3 regions of the Streptomyces sp. NPDC096136 genome follow, and region 3 is predicted to be linked to each of the others. Evidence: riboswitches for the same ligand, from Rfam matches in the RefSeq annotation. Region 3 holds a riboswitch; each other region holds the start of a gene.
What was found. A riboswitch is a leader RNA that binds a small molecule or an ion and turns the genes downstream of it on or off. The one in region 3 is predicted to bind cyclic di-AMP.
Positions count from the first base shown of each region.

Region 1: it holds a riboswitch for cyclic di-AMP, as region 3 does, so the genes downstream of both, ACIRBY_RS18775 (transglycosylase family protein) here and ACIRBY_RS16940 (peptidoglycan DD-metalloendopeptidase family protein) in region 3, are expected to answer to the same signal.
Region 2: it holds a riboswitch for cyclic di-AMP, as region 3 does, so the genes downstream of both, ACIRBY_RS30310 (M23 family metallopeptidase) here and ACIRBY_RS16940 (peptidoglycan DD-metalloendopeptidase family protein) in region 3, are expected to answer to the same signal.

Region 1 covers NZ_JBIWFZ010000008.1:85,000-90,869, reverse strand. Annotated here, with positions in the region: gene ACIRBY_RS18785 (cytochrome P450) at 1-1,005, shown strand, start outside; gene ACIRBY_RS18780 (transglycosylase family protein) at 1,133-2,209, shown strand; cyclic di-AMP (ydaO/yuaA leader) riboswitch at 2,484-2,652, shown strand; gene ACIRBY_RS18775 (transglycosylase family protein) at 2,655-3,392, shown strand; gene eno (phosphopyruvate hydratase) at 3,811-5,097, shown strand; gene ACIRBY_RS18765 (septum formation initiator family protein) at 5,188-5,676, shown strand; gene ACIRBY_RS18760 (DUF501 domain-containing protein) at 5,728-5,870, shown strand, end outside.
Region 2 covers NZ_JBIWFZ010000019.1:123,784-129,653, reverse strand. Annotated here, with positions in the region: gene ACIRBY_RS30325 (GNAT family N-acetyltransferase) at 1-183, opposite strand, end outside; gene ACIRBY_RS30320 (HPr family phosphocarrier protein) at 396-677, shown strand; gene ACIRBY_RS30315 (GntR family transcriptional regulator) at 882-1,547, opposite strand; gene ACIRBY_RS30310 (M23 family metallopeptidase) at 1,767-2,573, opposite strand; cyclic di-AMP (ydaO/yuaA leader) riboswitch at 2,586-2,745, opposite strand; gene ACIRBY_RS30305 (M16 family metallopeptidase) at 2,960-4,327, opposite strand; gene ACIRBY_RS30300 (M16 family metallopeptidase) at 4,348-5,694, opposite strand.
Region 3 covers NZ_JBIWFZ010000007.1:61,125-66,994, reverse strand. Annotated here, with positions in the region: gene hpnH (adenosyl-hopene transferase HpnH) at 1-443, shown strand, start outside; gene ACIRBY_RS16950 (aspartate aminotransferase family protein) at 440-1,855, shown strand; gene ACIRBY_RS16945 (tyrosine-protein phosphatase) at 1,907-2,725, opposite strand; cyclic di-AMP (ydaO/yuaA leader) riboswitch at 3,036-3,222, shown strand; gene ACIRBY_RS16940 (peptidoglycan DD-metalloendopeptidase family protein) at 3,227-4,222, shown strand; gene ACIRBY_RS16935 (SGNH/GDSL hydrolase family protein) at 4,387-5,172, shown strand; gene ACIRBY_RS16930 (MBL fold metallo-hydrolase) at 5,363-5,870, shown strand, end outside.

The sequences.
Region 1 (5,870 bases), on a different contig from region 3:
CCCGGGGAGCGCAAGGCGGAGCTGATGACCCACCTGCTCAACATCGACCCGCCGGACCACACCCGGCTGCGCCGGCTGGTGTCGAAGGCCTTCACCCCGCGCCGCGTCGCGGAGTTCACCCCGCGCGTGCAGGAGCTGACCGACCACCTCATCGATCAGTTCGCGGGGAAGGGGGAGGCGGACCTCATCCACGAGTTCGCCTTCCCGCTCCCCATCTACGCCATTTGCGAGATGCTCGGCGTACCGCGCGAGGACCAGGACGACTTCCGCGACTGGGCCGGGATGATGATCCGCCACGGCGGCGGTCCGCGCGGCGGGGTCGCCCGGTCGGTGAAGCGGATGCGCACCTACCTCGGGGAACTGATCCACCGGAAGCGGGATGATCTGGGCAATGACCTCATCTCCGACCTGATCCGGGCGAGCGACCACGGCGACCACCTCACCGAGGCCGAGGCGACGGCGATGGCCTTCATCCTGCTCTTCGCCGGCTTCGAGACGACCGTGAACCTCATCGGCAACGGCGTCCATTCCCTCTTCATGAACCCCGACCAGCGCTCCCTCCTCCAGGACTCCCTCGCGGCGGGCGAGACCGCCCTGCTGGAGACGGGGATCGAGGAGCTGCTGCGCTACGACGGCCCGGTGGAGCTGGCCACCTGGCGGTTCGCCACCCGGCCGCTGACCCTCGGCGGGCAGGACATCGCCGTCGGCGACCCCGTCCTGGTGGTCCTCGCGGCGGCCGACCGCGACCCCGCGCGCTTCGCCGACCCGGACGCGCTCGACCTCTCGCGGAGTGACAATCAGCACCTCGGATACGGCCACGGGATCCACTACTGCCTGGGCGCCCCGCTCGCCCGCCTGGAAGGCCAGACGGCGCTCGCGACTTTGCTGAAGCGTCTGCCGGATCTGGAACTTGCCGTTCCCCCTACGGACCTGCGCTGGCGCGGCGGACTCATCATGCGGGGGCTGCGCACCCTCCCCGTCCGCTTCACAGTTCCGAACGCCTGAGGCGCGGGCGAAGCCCGGCGGGGCGGCGGAACTGACCGGAATTCAGTCTTCGGCCCAACTTGTGACATCCGTTCGAAGGGGGCTAGGTTCTGCCGTTACCCCGCCGTTATACGAAAGGTGCAGGCACATGCTTCCCGGGAACGGCCGCCACAGACGACCCCGTCAGGTCCCCGCCATCGTCGTCACCGCCGGAGTCACCGGCTCCGCGCTGGCACTGCCGCTGCTCGCCGCCACGGGCGCGAGCGCGGCCGACACCGCGACGTGGGACAAGGTCGCCGACTGCGAGAGCGGCGGCACGTGGAGCGCCAACTCCGGCGGCGGGACCTACGGCGGCCTCCAGTTCACCCTGGACCAGTGGAAGAACGCGGGCGGGCTCGAATTCGCGGAGCGTCCCGACCTGGCGAGCCGCTCGCAGCAGATAGCCGTCGCCGAGCGCGTGCTGGACTCCCAGGGGCCCGAGGCGTGGTCGCTGTGCTCCGCCTCGGCGGGGCTGTCCAAGAACGGGCCGAAGCCCGACGTGGACACGGGCAAGACCCCCGGGCCGGTCGCGCCCAGCCCGGTCCGGCCCGACTTCTCGGTGCCCGACACCGGCAAGGGGAAGTCCTCCACGGACTTCGGGGCGCCCACCCCGGCGCCCGGCGCGCCCGGCCCGAGCGTGCTGCCGGACTACCCGCTGGGTGCCACCAGCGGACTGCCCGTCATGCCGGAGCCGGACTACCCCGTGCCGCCCACCCCGACCACCGGCCCCACCGTCCCGCCCACCGGCGGGGCGAACCCGGGCAACGGCCAGGGCAACGGGAACGGCCAGGGGAACCAGGGCAATCAGGGCAACTCGAACAACCAGGGCAACCCGGCCAATCCGACGGCCCCGGGCACCCCGACCGCCCCGGTCGACCCGACGGCCCCGGCCACCCCGGGCGCCACTCCCTCCCCTTCGGCCACTCCCGCTTCCGGCGCATCGGAGGGCAACGGCAAGCACCGCGGCCCCGCCGCGATCGAGGTGCCCGCGGCCCCTGGCACGGCGTCAGCCGCCGCCGCGGAGCCCGTGTACACCGTGAAGCCGGGCGACAACCTCGCGGCCATCGCGGACGCCAACGGCCTCAAGGGGGGCTGGAGCGCCCTCTACAAGGCCAACGAGCAGGTCATCGGCACGGACGCGGACCTCATCAAGCCCGGCCAGAACCTGGATCTAACCAAGAAATAGGGGTAGTTCGGGCACCCAATAAGGGTTGAATGTCCGTTATCGGCAAGTGAGACATGCATCTCTTCCGGACAACTGGCGTGTCTCATTCCGGAACTTCCGCAAACCCCGCTCCGACCTGCGCAAACGCACTCCGAAGGAAGGCAAGTAGGCCGGTTTCTCCCCAAAATCACACGTTGAACATCGGGGAGAGACCTGCCTACCTTCTGAGTCGCCCGCCACCGCGGGCTCCTTCGACCGCATCGCCGAATCCTGCCGGCGGCCGGAGGGAACAGTCGTCGCGCAAGCGCCGTTGGCAGGAGCGGGGGAACCAAGGTAGGTGCCGGGAAAGGCCGTTGAGAGACGGTCCGCGTACCGGCTAGGGGTGAAGACGCGCAACTGCGCGACCGGGCAACTCATCCGCCCGAACCCGACAGCTCACCTCGAAGGCGTCGGTGAGGAGAACTCCATGCTGCTTTCCGGCAAGGGCAAGCACCGCCGCGGCTCCAAGGCCGTCCGCATCGTCACGCTCGCCGGTGTCGCCGGTGTGGCCGTCGCCGCCCCGCTGATGGCCGCCGGCTCCGCCAGCGCCGCCACGGTCTCGGAGTGGGACAAGGTCGCCTCCTGCGAGTCCGGCGGCAACTGGTCCATCAACACCGGCAACGGTTACTACGGCGGCCTCCAGTTCTCCGCCTCCACGTGGGCCGCGTACGGCGGCAAGGCGTACGCCGCGCAGGCCAACCAGGCCAGCAAGTCGCAGCAGATAGCCATCGCCGAGAAGGTCCTCAAGGGCCAGGGCAAGGGCGCCTGGCCGTCCTGCGGCGTCGGCCTGTCCAACTCCGCCTACAACGGCGGCGGCTCGACCACCACCCCGGCCAAGCCGAAGCCGGAGACCAAGCCGGCCCCGGCCAAGCCCGCCCCGGCGAAGCCCTCCACCCCGAAGGCCGACACCGAGACCAAGAGCACCGGCTCCGGCTCCGGCAACTGGACCCCGTCCAAGCCGGCCCCGGCGAAGCCGTCCGCGCCGAAGACCGGCACCCCGGCCACCGGCAACGGCTCCTACACGGTCCAGGAGGGCGACACCCTCGGTACCATCGCCGATGCCAACGGCGTCAAGGGCGGCTGGCAGAAGCTCTTCGACCTGAACAAGGACACCGTCAAGGACGCCGACCTCATCTTCCCGGGCCAGAAGCTGAAGCTCAGCTGAACTCCCGCGTAACACCCGCACGCCGGCCCCCGGGGCCGGTGCGCGGGTGGGCACCACCCCCGGCACGGCCCGTGGCATCGACGCCCGGCGCGCATCCCTTTTGCGCGCCGGGCGTCGTCATGTCCGGGCCGCGCCCGCGCGCCGCACGGACCGGGCCCCGCACGCCCGGCCCGCGCCCCCGCATGCCCGGCGCCGGGGCCCGGGCGCCCGCGCCGCCGGAGGGCATGGCGCGTCAGCGGACCGTCCAGGCTCGACTTTTCCCGGGTCCTATGTCCTGGAAGGCGGGTATTCGGCCCCTTTTTCGTCCCAGGACCCGGGCGGTCGGCTGGCCGACCGCCCGGAGCCGGTTAGGCTCTAGTCGGCGAGGCCGTCCCAGGCCCCACGCCACCGCACACCCAGCGTCACATCCCAGAAGGAGATGCTCGTGCCGTCCATCGACGTCGTCGTAGCCCGGGAAATCCTGGACTCCCGAGGCAACCCCACGGTCGAGGTCGAGGTGGGCCTCGACGACGGCAGCACCGGCCGTGCTGCCGTTCCGTCCGGCGCCTCCACCGGTGCCTTCGAGGCCATCGAGCTCCGTGACGGTGACCCCAACCGTTACATGGGCAAGGGTGTCGAGAAGGCCGTCCTCGCGGTCATCGAGCAGATCGGCCCGGAGCTCGTCGGCTACGACGCCACCGAGCAGCGCCTGATCGACCAGGCCATGTTCGACCTCGACGCCACCGACAACAAGGGCTCCCTCGGCGCCAACGCCATCCTCGGCGTCTCCCTCGCCGTCGCGCACGCCGCGTCCGAGGCCTCGGACCTCCCGCTCTTCCGCTACCTCGGCGGTCCGAACGCGCACCTGCTGCCCGTTCCGATGATGAACATCCTCAACGGCGGGTCGCACGCCGACTCCAACGTGGACATCCAGGAGTTCATGATCGCCCCGATCGGCGCGGAGTCCTTCTCCGAGGCGCTGCGCTGGGGTGCCGAGGTCTACCACACCCTCAAGAAGGTCCTGCACGCCAAGGGCCTGTCCACCGGCCTGGGCGACGAGGGCGGCTTCGCCCCGAACCTGGAGTCCAACCGCGCCGCGCTCGACCTCATCATCGAGGCCGTCAAGCAGGCCGGCTACACCCCGGGCAAGGACATCGCGCTCGCGCTCGACGTCGCCGCGTCCGAGTTCTACAAGGACGGCAAGTACGAGTTCGAGGGCCAGTCCCGCTCGGCCGCCGAGATGACCGACTACTACGCCGAGCTCGTCGAGGCGTACCCGCTCGTCTCCATCGAGGACCCGCTGTTCGAGGACGACTGGGCCGGCTGGAAGACCATCACCGACCGCCTGGGCTCCAAGGTCCAGATCGTCGGCGACGACCTCTTCGTCACCAACCCGGAGCGCCTGGCCCGCGGTATCGAGGAGGGCTCCGCGAACGCCCTGCTCGTCAAGGTGAACCAGATCGGTTCGCTGACCGAGACCCTCGACGCCGTCGAGATGGCCCAGCGCAACGGCTTCAAGTGCATGATGTCCCACCGCTCCGGCGAGACCGAGGACGTCACCATCGCCGACCTCGCCGTCGCGGTGAACTGCGGCCAGATCAAGACCGGCGCCCCGGCCCGCTCGGACCGCGTCGCCAAGTACAACCAGCTGCTGCGCATCGAGGAGATCCTCGACGACGCCGCGGTGTACGCCGGGCGCAGCGCCTTCCCGCGCTTCAAGGGCTGAGTCCTCGCCTAGCCTCCCTACGTCCCCGCACTCGGTCCCGTACCGTGTGCGGGGACGTATTGCGTAGCGCGCACCAGGGGAGGCGGACCCATGGCCGGGAACCGGGATCGGTTCTCCACCTTCTCCACGGCGACCAGGCTGCGGCAGCTCGGCGAGCGGACCGCGGCCCACGTCTACCGCTCGCAGTCCCGCCGGCAGGTGCGCCGCAGCCGGCTCACCGGCCGGGCGGCGCTGCTGGTGCTCGTCCTCTGTACGCTGGTCGTCGCCCTCGCGTATCCGATGCGCCAGTACGTGTCCCAGCGCTCGGAGATCGCGGACCAGCAGCGGGCGGCCGCCACCGCGCGCAAGCGCCTCGAACAGCTCCGCGACGAGAAGGCGCGCTGGCAGGACCCCGCCTACGCGGAGCAGCAGGCGCGCAGGCACCTGCACTTCCTGCGCCCGGGGGAGATCGGCTACATCATGACCGACCCCGGGGCCGCGGCCGCGGAGCACCGCCGCGGCGGCCAGGGCGGGTCCGACCGCCCCTGGTACTCCAACGTCTGGGACGGCGTCGACAAGGCCGACCGCCCCGGCGACTGAACCACCCTCAAGACCGTCACGTACGACCGAACGAAGAGACTTCCTCCAGGCATGCAGACGCCCCCGCCCCAGACCGACCGGACCGAGCCGACCGACGCCGACATCGAGGCGTTCCAGCAGCAGCTCGGCCGCCCGCCGCGCGGGCTGCGCGCCATCGCGCACCGCTGCCCCTGCGGCCAGCCGGACGTCGTCGA
Region 2 (5,870 bases), on a different contig from region 3:
GAGGCGGGGGTAGGGGGCGAAGAAGCGGTAGTACTTCGACTCGTCCGAGACCTGCTCGTAGAAGCTGACCAGCCGCCCGGCGTCCTCGGTCGTGATGGGGCGGATCCGGGCGGTGCCGCCGTCGCGCAGCACGACGTCCGCTTCCCAGTGGGCCGGGTACGAGGGGTCCGACGCGGTGGTCATGGGGCCAGCCTAAGGGCAGGATCCGGCCGGGCGGCCGGGCGGCTCCGACAGGCCGGGCGGCGCGTACGCCTGGAATGAGGCGTACCGGGACGGATCAGTGCAAAGCTGAGCAGGGCCGAACGGCCGCTGGGTCGGGCCGGAGGCCGGTCCGAGCATTCCGGGTGACGTGAGAGACTGGTCTAGACAACCACGAGAACCTGAAGGGCATCACCATGGCAGAGCGCCGCGTCAACGTCGGGTGGGCCGAGGGCCTGCACGCTCGTCCCGCCTCGATCTTCGTCCGCGCGACGACCGCTTCCGGCGTCCCCGTGACCATCGCGAAGGCCGGCGGCGACCCCGTCAACGCCGCTTCCATGCTGGCGGTCCTGGGCCTGGGCGCCCAGGGCGGCGAGGAGATCGTCCTCGCGTCCGAGGCCGACGGCGCGGAGGTCGCGCTGGACCGCCTCGCGAAGCTGGTCGCGGAGGGCCTGGAGGAGCTCCCCGAGACGGTCTGATCCCTTCGTCTCCGGCCGAAGCCGCGGCCCCGCCGTCCCGGGGGCCGCGGCTTCGCGCCGTCCCGGTCCCGGTCCCGGTCCCGGCGATAACCGCTCCGGCGGAAATGCGTATCGGTGGGGCCCGCGCGGACGGAATTGGCCGGAACGCACCGGCGCGACCGAAAGGGAATTCCACCGCGGGCCCCCTTTTCTACGCGCCCCGCGTTAATTCCGGCCACCTGCCGTGTTTACGGCACGTTGCAAAGTCCTCACCTTCGGCCGGAACACGCCCGACGCCCGTTCCGCGTGCAGCGCGGCCAGCGCGCGGGCCCGTTCGGCGTCCCCCCGCGCCACCGCGTCCACGAGCGCCCCGTGCTCCGCCCAGGAGTCCACCGGCCGCACCGGCGCCCCCACCTCGTACATCCAGGCGATCTTGCGCCGGGTCTGCGTCAGCAGCGCGATCAGCCCCGGACTGCCGGACGCCTGGGCCAGGGTCTCGTGGAACCAGCCCCCCAGCGCCCGCAGGTCCTCCCCCTGCGCCCGCCTGGCCCGCTCCTGGCCCAGCCGCACCAGCCCCCGCAGCACCTTCAGGTGCGCCTCGGTGCGCCGCCGGGCCGCACGGGAGGCGGCCAGCGGCTCCAGCAGCATCCGCAGCTCCAGCAGATCGGCCGCCTCCTGCTCGCTCGGCTCCGCCACGCACGCCCCCGCGTGCCGCCGCGTGGTGACGAACCCCTCGGACTCCAGCGTGCGCAGCGCCTCGCGCACCGGCACGCGCGAGACCCCGTACCGGCGGGCCAGCACCTCCTCGGTCAGCCGGCCGCCCGGCCCGAAGAAACCGGAGACGATATCGTCGCGAATGGCTGTGCACACCGCGTGCGCCGGAATACGCAAGGCCGGACCTCCGCTGGTTTCGTTCCGATCGAACGTGCCGCGTCTGCGACTCTATTGCACCACGTGGGGATTTCCGAGAAAGCCCGAAAATCCGGAACGGGGGACGGGCGGAAACGGCGGAAACCCGTGGAACCGGTGGAACGCGGAGAACCGGCGGAACCCGGGGAACGGAGAAGGCCCCGGCTCGGGGAGCCGGGGCCTTCTTCGAAGAGGGAGGGGTCAGATGCCGACACCGTGCTGGCGCAGGTAGGCCAGGGGGTTGATGTCCGTGCCGTAGGTGGCGCCGGTGCGGGCCTCGAAGTGCAGGTGCGGGCCGCTGGAGTTGCCGGTGGAGCCCGACAGGCCGATCTGCTGGCCGGCGGTGACCGTCTGGCCGACCGAGACGCTCAGCGAGTCCATGTGCCCGTACTGGGTGTAGGTGCCGTCGTTGTGGCGGATCACGACGTTGTTGCCGTAGGCGCCGCCCCAGCCGGCCTCGACGACGGTGCCCGCACCCACCGCGTGGACGGTGGTGCCCAGGTCGGCGTGGAAGTCGATGCCGGTGTGGCTGCCGGAGGACCACATGCCGCCGCCCGCGCCGTACTGGGTGCTGACGTAGGAGCCGGTGATCGGCGCCACGAAGGTGTTGAGGCGCTTGCGGGCCTCTTCCTCGGCGGCCTTCTCGGCGGCCTCGCGCTCGGCCTTCTCCTTGGCCTCGGCCTTCTCCTTGGCCTCGGCGGCGCGCACCTTGGCGTCGGCCTCGGCCTGCGCCTGGGCCGCGACGGCCTCGGCGGCGCTCTGCTGGGTCTCGGCCTGGGTCTCGATGTCGTCCTGGAGGCCGTCGGCGACGACGACGGCGTTCAGCGCGCCGGTGTCCTCGAGGGAGGGGCCGCCGTGGGAGTCGGCCGCGAAGGCCGGGGCCGCCAGGGTGCCGACCACGCCCGTGGTGGCGAGGGCGGCTATGCCGGCGTAGCCGGCGGTCTTGCGGCTCAGACGGCTCGAACCGCGGTGCTTACCGGAACCGGCTGCACGACTGCCAAACGCCATGGCGGGGGTGATCCTTTCCTTCCCTCTCGCCTACCGGGTTAGCTGACGGGTTCGGAGCAGGAAGGTCTCCTACGGGCCCCCTCTGACGAGGCGGTCCGATTCACCCCAGGGACTGATGTGGGTCCCCGGCTCCCCAGGCTCGCGCCTGACGGGGACTCGGCGATCGCTGCCCGGTGCCGCGGGTGCGGCTGGCACAAGTGACGGACAGCACGCCTGACGCTAGGCGGATCATCAGTCAATCGCCAAACAGACGCGCGGATTTGTTGCGTACGCCACACCGCATATCTGAAACCACACCACCAAACGGACAAAGGGGGCCCGGTGGATGCTCCACCGGGCCCCCTCGGCACAGGCCGACCGCCGGTCAGTTGCCGGTCGGCCTCCGGTCAGTTGGTGACGACCGTGACCTCACCGATGCCGAGGGCCAGGACGGGCTCCTCGATCTGCGCCGCGTCGCCCACGAGGATCGTGACCAGCCGGTCCACCGGGAAGGCGTTCACGACCGCCGAAGTGGCCTCCGCCGTACCGGTTTCGGCCAGCCGCGCGTACAGCCGCGCCTGGTAGTCGTCCGGCAGCTCCTGCTCGACCTGGTCGGCCAGCGTCCCGGCGACCGAGGCGGCGGTCTCGAACTTCAGCGGGGCCACGCCCACCAGGTTCTGCACCGCCACGTCCCGCTCGGCGTCCGTCAGCCCCTCGGCGGCGAGGGTGCGCAGCACCTGCCACAGGTCCTCCAGCGCCGGACCGGTGTTGGGGGTGTCCACCGAGCCGCTGATGGCGAGCATCGAGGCGCCCTTGCCGTCGGCCGTGGAGCGCAGCACCTGGCCGAAGGCCCGCACGCCGTACGTGTAGCCCTTCTCCTCGCGCAGCACCTTGTCCAGACGGGAGGTCAGGGTGCCGCCGAGGCAGTAGGTGCCCAGGACCTGCGGGGCCCAGACGATGTCGTGCCGGTCGGGGCCGATCCGGCCGATCAGCAGCTGCGTCTGGACCGCGCCGGGCCGGTCCACGATGATCACGCGGCCCGTGTCGTCGGCCGTCACGGGCGGCACCGGCCGGGGCGCGGCGGTGCCGCCCGTCCAGGCGCCCAGGGTGTCGGCGAGGACGGCGTCCAGGTCGATGCCGGTCAGGTCGCCGACGACCACCGCGGTGGCGGTGGAGGGGCGCACGTGGGCCTCGTAGAAGGCGCGTACGGCGGCGGAGTCGATCCGCGCGACCGTCTCCTCGGTGCCCTGGCGCGGGCGGGACATGCGCAGCGTGGCCGGGAAGAGCTCCTTGGAGAGCTCCTTGGCGGCGCGGCGCTGCGGGTTGGCCTGCTCGTGCGGGATCTCGTCCAGCCGGTTGCGCACCAGCCGGGCGACCTCGCCGTCGTCGAAGGCGGGCGCGCGCAGCGCCTCGGCGAGCAGCCCCAGGGCCTTGGGCAGGCGGGAGGCCGGGACCTCCAGGGAGACGCGCAGGCCGGGGTGGTCGGCGTGGGCGTCGAGGGTGGCCCCGCAGCGCTCCAGCTCGGCCGCGAACTCCTCGGCGGAGTGCTTGTCGGTGCCCTCCGACAGGGCGCGGGCCATGATCGTGGCCACTCCGTCGAGGCCGTCGGGCTCGGCGTCGAGCGGGGCCGCGAGGTTGACCTCGACCGCGACGACCCGCTGGCCGGGGCGGTGGCAGCGCAGCAGGGTCAGGCCGTTGCCGAGGGTGGAGCGCTCGGGGGCGGGGAAGGCCCACGGCGTGGGCTCGCCGGCCTGCGGCTGCGGGTGGAAGTCCATCGTGACGGCTGCGGTGTCGCTCACTGCTCCGCCCCCTCGTTCTCGTCGCTCTCGTCGTTCTCTTCGGCACCGGCCAGCGGCTCGTAGACCAGGACCGCGCGGTTGTCGGGGCGCAGCCGGGCGGCGGCCACGGCCTGCACCTCCTCGGCGGTGACGTCCAGGACGCGCTGGACGGCCGTCAGCGCCAGCTGCGGGTCGCCGAACAGCACCGCGAAGCGGCACAGTTCGTCGGCGCGGCCGGCGACGGTGCCCAGCCGGTCCAGCCATTCGCGCTCCAGCTGCGCCTGGGCGCGCTCCATCTCGTCGGCCGTGGGGCCCTCGGCGGCGAACCGGGCGAGCTCCTCGTCCACGGCCGCCTCGATGGCGGGCACCTCGACGCCGCTGGAGGTCTTGACGTCCAGCCAGCCCATGGAGGGCGCGCCCGCCAGGCGCAGCAGGCCGAAGCCGGCCGCGACGGCGCTCTGGTCGCGGCGGACCAGGCGGTTGTGCAGGCGGGACGACTCACCGCCGCCGAGGATCGTCAGCGCCACGTCGGCGGCGTCGCACGCGCGGGTGCCGTCGTGCGGCAGGCGGTAGGCGGCCATCAGCGCGCGGGCCGGGACCTCCTCCACGATCTCCTCGCGGAGCTGCCCGCCCATGGTCTCGGGCAGGGTGCCGTCGCGGGGCGGCTGCTTGCCGTCGTGCGCCGGGATGCTTCCGAAGTACTTCTCGACCCAGGCGAGGGTGCGCTCGGGGTCGATGTCGCCCACCACCGACAGGACGGCGTTGTTGGGCGCGTAGTACGTGCGGAAGAAGTGCCGGGCGTCCTCGAGAGAGGCGGCGTCGAGGTCGGCCATGGAGCCGATCGGGGTGTGGTGGTACGGGTGGCCGTCGGGGTAGGAGAGGGCCGTCAGGCGCTCGAAGGCCGTGCCGTACGGGACGTTGTCGTAGCGCTGGCGGCGCTCGTTCTTGACGACGTCGCGCTGGTTCTCCATGGACTCGTCGTCCAGGGCGGCGAGCAGCGAGCCCATGCGGTCCGCCTCCAGCCACAGGGCGAGCTCCAGCTGGTGGGCCGGCATCGTCTCGAAGTAGTTGGTGCGCTCGAAGCTCGTGGTGCCGTTCAGCGAGCCGCCGGCACCCTGGACGAGCTCGAAGTGCCCGTTGCCCGGTACGCTCGCCGAGCCCTGGAACATCAGGTGCTCGAAGAGGTGAGCCAGACCGGTCCGCCCCTTGACTTCGTGCCGGGAGCCGACGTCGTACCAGAGGCAGACGGCGGCGACCGGGGTGAGGTGGTCCTCGGACAGCACCACGCGCAGGCCGTTGGCCAGCCGGTGCTCGGTCGCTGTCAGGCCGCCGGAGCCGGCCTGAGCTGTGGCCGTGTGACCCATGGGCATGTGGTCCCTTCGATCGCGATGCAGAGATTCCCTATCGACCTGCCACTGTATGCAAGCGCGCAGGTGCACGGAGAAGTTCCCGGCCTCTCACCTGGGTCGGAGTCGGCGTTGTCGGTGCCTCGGGCCACAATGGTCCGCGTCGACCCCGTCGCACACCCCCGCACGTACAC
Region 3 (5,870 bases):
TGATCTCGCCCGCCTACGCCTACGAGAAGGCCCCCGACCAGGAGCACTTCCTGGGCGTCGAACAGACCCGCGAACTGTTCAAGAAGGCTTTCGCGGGCGGAAACCGGCGGCGCTGGCGGCTCAACCACTCGCCGCTCTTCCTGGACTTCCTGGAAGGCAAGGCGGATTTCCCCTGCACGGCCTGGGCCATTCCGAATTACTCGCTCTTCGGCTGGCAGCGCCCCTGCTATCTGATGAGCGACGGATACGTGCCCACGTACCGGGAACTGGTGAACGACACCGACTGGAGCAAGTACGGCCGCGGAAAGGACCCGCGCTGCGCCAACTGCATGGCGCACTGCGGCTACGAGCCCACCGCCGTCCTGGCCACCATGGGCTCCCTCAAGGAGTCCCTGCGCGCCGCCCGCGAGACGGTCGCCGGTAACAGGGACGCGTCGGCATGACGGCGCCGCAGGCAGGAGCGGCGGGCGCGGGCGGGGGCTTCGACCTCGCCGCCCTGCTGGCCGAGCGCGGCGGGGAGCGCTACGAGCTGCACGCCCGCCACCTCAACCACCAGCTGCCCCGCATGCTGCGCACCATCGGCTTCGACAAGGTCTACGTGCGTGCCGAGGGCGCCCACTTCTGGGACGCCGAGGGCAACGACTACCTCGACATGCTCGCCGGCTTCGGGGTGATGGGCCTGGGCCGCCACCACCCCGTGGTCCGCCGGGCCCTGCACGAGGTCCTGGACGCGCAGCTCGCGGACCTGACCCGCTTCGACTGCCAGCCGCTGCCCGGGCTGCTGGCGGAGAAGCTGCTCTCCCACAGCCCCCACCTGGACCGGGTCTTCTTCGGCAACAGCGGCACCGAGGCGGTCGAGACCGCCCTGAAGTTCGCCCGCTACGCCACCGGCCGGCCCAGGATCCTCTACTGCGACCACGCCTTCCACGGGCTCACCACGGGCTCCCTGTCGGTCAACGGGGAGGGCGGCTTCCGCGACGGTTTCGCCCCGCTGCTGCCGGACACGAGGATCGCGCTGGGGGACCTGGGCGCCCTGGAGCGCGAGCTGCGCCGCGGCGACGTGGCCGCCTTCGTCGTCGAGCCGATCCAGGGCAAGGGGGTGCACGCCGCCCCGCCGGGGTTCCTGCGGGCCGCCCAGGAGCTCCTGCACCGGTACAAAGCGCTCCTGATCGCCGACGAGGTGCAGACCGGCCTCGGCCGGACCGGCGACTTCTACGCGTACCAGAACGAACCGGGCGTGGAACCGGACCTGGTGTGCGTGGCCAAGGCCCTCTCCGGCGGCTACGTGCCCGTCGGCGCGACCCTGGGCAAGGACTGGATCTTCCGGCGCGTCTACTCGTCCATGGACCGGGTGCTGGTGCACTCCGCGAGCTTCGGCTCCAACGCCCAGGCGATGGCGGCGGGGCTGGCGGTCCTCCACGTCATGGAGGACGAGGGGGTCGTGGCCAACGCGCGCGCCATGGGCGACCTGCTGCGCGGACGGCTGGCCGAGCTCGTCGGCCGGTACGAGATGCTGCACGAGGTGCGCGGCCGCGGGCTGATGATCGGCATCGAGTTCGGCCGGCCGTCCTCGCTGGGGCTGCGCAGCCGCTGGACGATGCTCCAGGCTGCCCGCAAGGGGCTGTTCGCGCAGATGGTCGTGGTCCCGCTGCTGAACCGGCACCGGATCCTGACCCAGGTCTCGGGGGACCACCTGGAGGTCATCAAGCTCATTCCGCCGCTGATCGTGGACGAGGCGGACGTGGACCGGTTCGTCGGGGCCTTCCGGGAGGTCATGGACGAGGCGCACGGCGGCGGCTCGCTGATGTGGGACTTCGGCCGGACCCTGGTCAAGCAGGCCGTGGCCGACCGCTAGGGCCGGCCCGGGCGCGGCGGCGTCCCCGCCGCGCCCGGGCCGGGGCGCGGGTCAGTCCAGCAGCCGGTCCCGCAGCCGCTCCCGCGCCGCCGGGGCGAGCCCGAGGCCCTCGGCGAGGTAGCGCTCGATCCCGCCCCAGTGCGTGTCGATGGTCTCGTAGGCGGCCACCAGGTACTCGGCGCGGGCGTCGAACAGCGGCGCCAGCAGCTCCGTCACCTCGGGGTCGCGGGTCTCGGGCGTGTCGTCGGCGCGCCGCAGCCGGTAGCGGTTGTGCGGGGCGTTCGACTCCAGGTAGTCCGCCACGATCGCCTCGCGGTCGACCCCGAGGGCGAGCAGGGTCACGGCGATCGACAGGCCCGCCCGGTCCTTGCCCGCCGCGCAGTGCAGCAGGGCCGGCACGCTGTCCTCGGCGAGCGCGTGCAGCACCCGTCCGTGCTCGGCGGTGCGGTCGCGGATCATCTCGCGGTACGACTCCGCCATGCGGGCGGCCGCCCTGCCGTCGCCCAGGAGGCCGCGGAGCCGGTCCAGGCCCCCTTCGCGGACCGTCCTCCAGAACTGTCCGCCGTCGGCCGGGTCCGAGAGGGGGATGTTGACGTTGCGCACGCCCGGCAGCGCCACGTCCGGGCCCTCCGCGGCCCGGTCGGCGTGGTTGCGGAAGTCGAAGACCGTGTGCAGTCCGAGCGAGGCGAGGAACTCTGCATCCGTTTCGGTGGCATGCGCCAGATGTCCGCTTCGATACAGTCGTCCCGACCTGACCCTCCGTCCGTCCGTGGTCGGCAAACCGCCCACATCGCGGAAATTGCGCACTCCGGTCATCTCGGGCGCGTGCTCGTTCCGTGCCGGGAGGTCCTGGGGTATCTGCTGGGTCACGTGTTCTCCTCCGCGTGGTGCCGCGTGTCCGAATTGCTCTGGTTGGGACCAACTTGCCGTAGGTGGACGCGAGATCGGGTCGAAGCCCGTGAGCCAGATCATACGGTGACCGAGCGTGCCTGATCGCGAAATCGGAATTCCTTTGCCGGGGCGGCCGTTGCGCGTCCGGAATGGACGCAGGGTGACCGGAATTCCGTTGATCCCTCATACCTGCTATTGCGTCAGGGAATTAGCGGCTTGTTGGCCGCCGTCCCGCTGGATTACCTTCGCGAGCGATCCGGGTGGACCGCCTCATCCTGCCGCCTCCCGGAAACCGCACCCGACCAATCACGCACGCGGCAGGAGCGGGGGAACCACGCAGGCCGCCGTCCCGGATCCCTTCCGGTACGGCTCGGGGTGAAGCCGTACCGGTGATCCGCTTCCGCGGACCCGCCCGTACGGCCGGACATCTCCAGTCCGAACCCGACAGCTCACCTCGCAGGCGCCGGAGAGGAATTCGCCATGCCCGGAAAGGGTAAGCACCGCCGTCCGAAGTCCCGTTCCATATCCCGGGGGATCGCCTTCGCCGGGACGGGCGGCGCGGCCCTCGCGCTGCCGCTCGTGGGCGCCGCCGGCGCCCACGCGGCCGCCCCGGCCGCCGTCGCCCCGGCCGCGGCGCCCGCCCAGGCCCCGGCGGCGTTCCGGGCGGCCGTGCCCGCCGCCGCCCCCGCCGTCTACACGGTCGTGCCGGGCGACTGCCTCTCCGCCATCGCCGCCGAGCGCGGCATGTCCGGCGGCTGGGAGCAGCTGTACGCCGACAACCGCGAGGCCGTCGGCGAGGACCCCTCCCTCATCCACCCGGGCCTGCGCCTGACCCTCGGCGGGCAGGGCGCGGCCCCCGCCGCGAAGGCACCTGAGGCGCCGGCCGAGGAGTCCTCCAGCGGTGCTCCGGCGGCCGACGAGGGTGCGGCCGACGCCGCTCCGTCCGCCGCCGGCGCCGCCGGATCGGGCACGGAAGGCGCCGCCGGCGCCGCCGGGTCGGAGGGCTCCGCCGCCCCGTCCCGCGGAATGAAGCAGTCCGCGCCCGCCGCGCAGTCCGCGCCCGCGAGCGCCGCCGGGTTCGTCGCCCCGGTCAGCGGCGGCATCTCCACCCAGTACCGCACGCCCGGCGCCATGTGGTCCTCCGGCTACCACACCGGCGTCGACTTCATCGCGAGCACCGGCACCACCGTCCGGGCCGTCGGCGCGGGCACCGTGGTTTCCGCAGGCTGGGGAGGCGCGTACGGCAACGAGATCGTCATCCGGCACGCGGACGGCAAGTACTCCCAGTACGGCCACCTCTCCCAGCTGAACGTCTCGACGGGGCAGACCGTCACCGCCGGCCAGGCCATCGGGCTCTCCGGCGCCACCGGCAACGTGACCGGTCCGCACCTCCACTTCGAGATCCGCACGGGCCCGTCCTACGGCTCCGACATCGACCCGCTGGCCTACCTCCGCTCCAAGGGCGTCACCATCTGACGACCCACGCGGCGGAGTTGCCCACGCGCACGGGGCCGGGACCCGAGGAGGGGTCCCGGCGCCGTGTGTACTTATTCCTTATCCCCCGCGTGGTATAGATCACGGTCCGTCAACCCCTCATTACGTTGGCGTAGGTTGGCGACGGGGGTGAAGGATGGGTTCCCGTGGCAGCGACGAAGACGACACTCAAGACCATCGGCTCGTACGCGGCGATCGGGGACAGCTTCACCGAAGGCGTGGGGGACCCGGGACCCGGGGATTCGTATCTCGGCTGGGCGGACCGCTTCGCCGTGCTCCTGGCGGATCAGCGCGACGAGCACGACTTCCGGTACGCGAACCTGGCAGTACGGGGCAAAATACTCGACCAGATCGTGGAGGAGCAGGTTCCGCGGGCCAAGGAACTGGCCCCCGACCTCGTCTCCTTCTGCGCGGGCGGCAACGACATCATCCGGCCCGGCAGCGACCCCGACGACGTGGCGGCCCGGTTCGAGGCGGCCGTGGCCGACCTCACCGGTGCCGTCGGCCTCGTCATGATCACCACCGGCTTCGACACCCGGGGCGTGCCGGTCCTCAAGCACCTGCGCGGCAAGATCGCGACGTACAACGTCCACGTGCGCGCCATCGCCGACCGCTACGGCTGCCCGGTGCTCGACCTCTGGTCGCTGAAGACCGTGCAGGACCGCCGCGCCTGGGACGGCGACCGCCTCCACCTCTCGCCCGAGGGCCACACCCGCGTCGCGCTGCGCGCCGCGCAGGTCCTCGGCTACGAGGTCCCGGCCGACCCGGACCAGCCCTGGCCGCCGGCCGCGCCGCGCGGCTCCGTGGACGTCACCCGGGACAACATCCAGTGGGCCCGCGAGCACCTCGTGCCCTGGATCGGGCGCCGGCTGCGCGGGGAGTCCTCCGGCGATAACGTCGAGGCCAAGCGCCCGGACCTGCTCCCGCTGTAGCCCGCCCGGCCGGGCCGGCACCCCTGCCGGGCCCGGCGGCGGGTCCGGCGGCGGGTTCCCCTCCGGGGGCCCGCCGCCGGACCGGGCGGGCCGCCGGGACGGGGCCGGGCGGAATCCTGGGAAGCCGGTGCGCGTTGGGATGGTCGGGGCTACGCCCGTCCCACCCCGCCCGCACTACCCAGGAGGCGCCTTGACCGGCTCCCTTCCCCTGCGTCCCCGGCTGCGCGCCCTGCGGCCCGAAGCCTTCGGCGCGGACCCGTCCGGCGCGCGGCTGGAGCGCATCCTGCGCTCGCCGAACTTCGCCGACGGCGTCTTCCAGAACCCGGTGGGGGCCCGGACCAGGCCTTCCGGCTCGATGCTGGAGTTCGCCAAGATCTACTTCCACAAGGAGCAGCGGATCCGGCGCAACCCCGGCGCGCCGATCCCCGTCTACCCCACCACCCTGGCCGAGCTGGCCAAGCCCCCCGTCGGCGGGCTGCGCCTGACCTGGATGGGTCACTCCAGCGTGCTCGCCGAGATCGACGGCCGCCGGGTCCTCTTCGACCCCGTCTGGGGCGAGCGCTGCTCCCCCTTCCCCTTCGCGGGACCCAAGCGCCTGCACCCCGTACCGGTGCCGCTGGCCTCGCTCGGCGAGGTCGACGTCGTGGTCATCTCCCACGACCACTACGACCACCTGGACCTGCCCACCATCAAGGCAC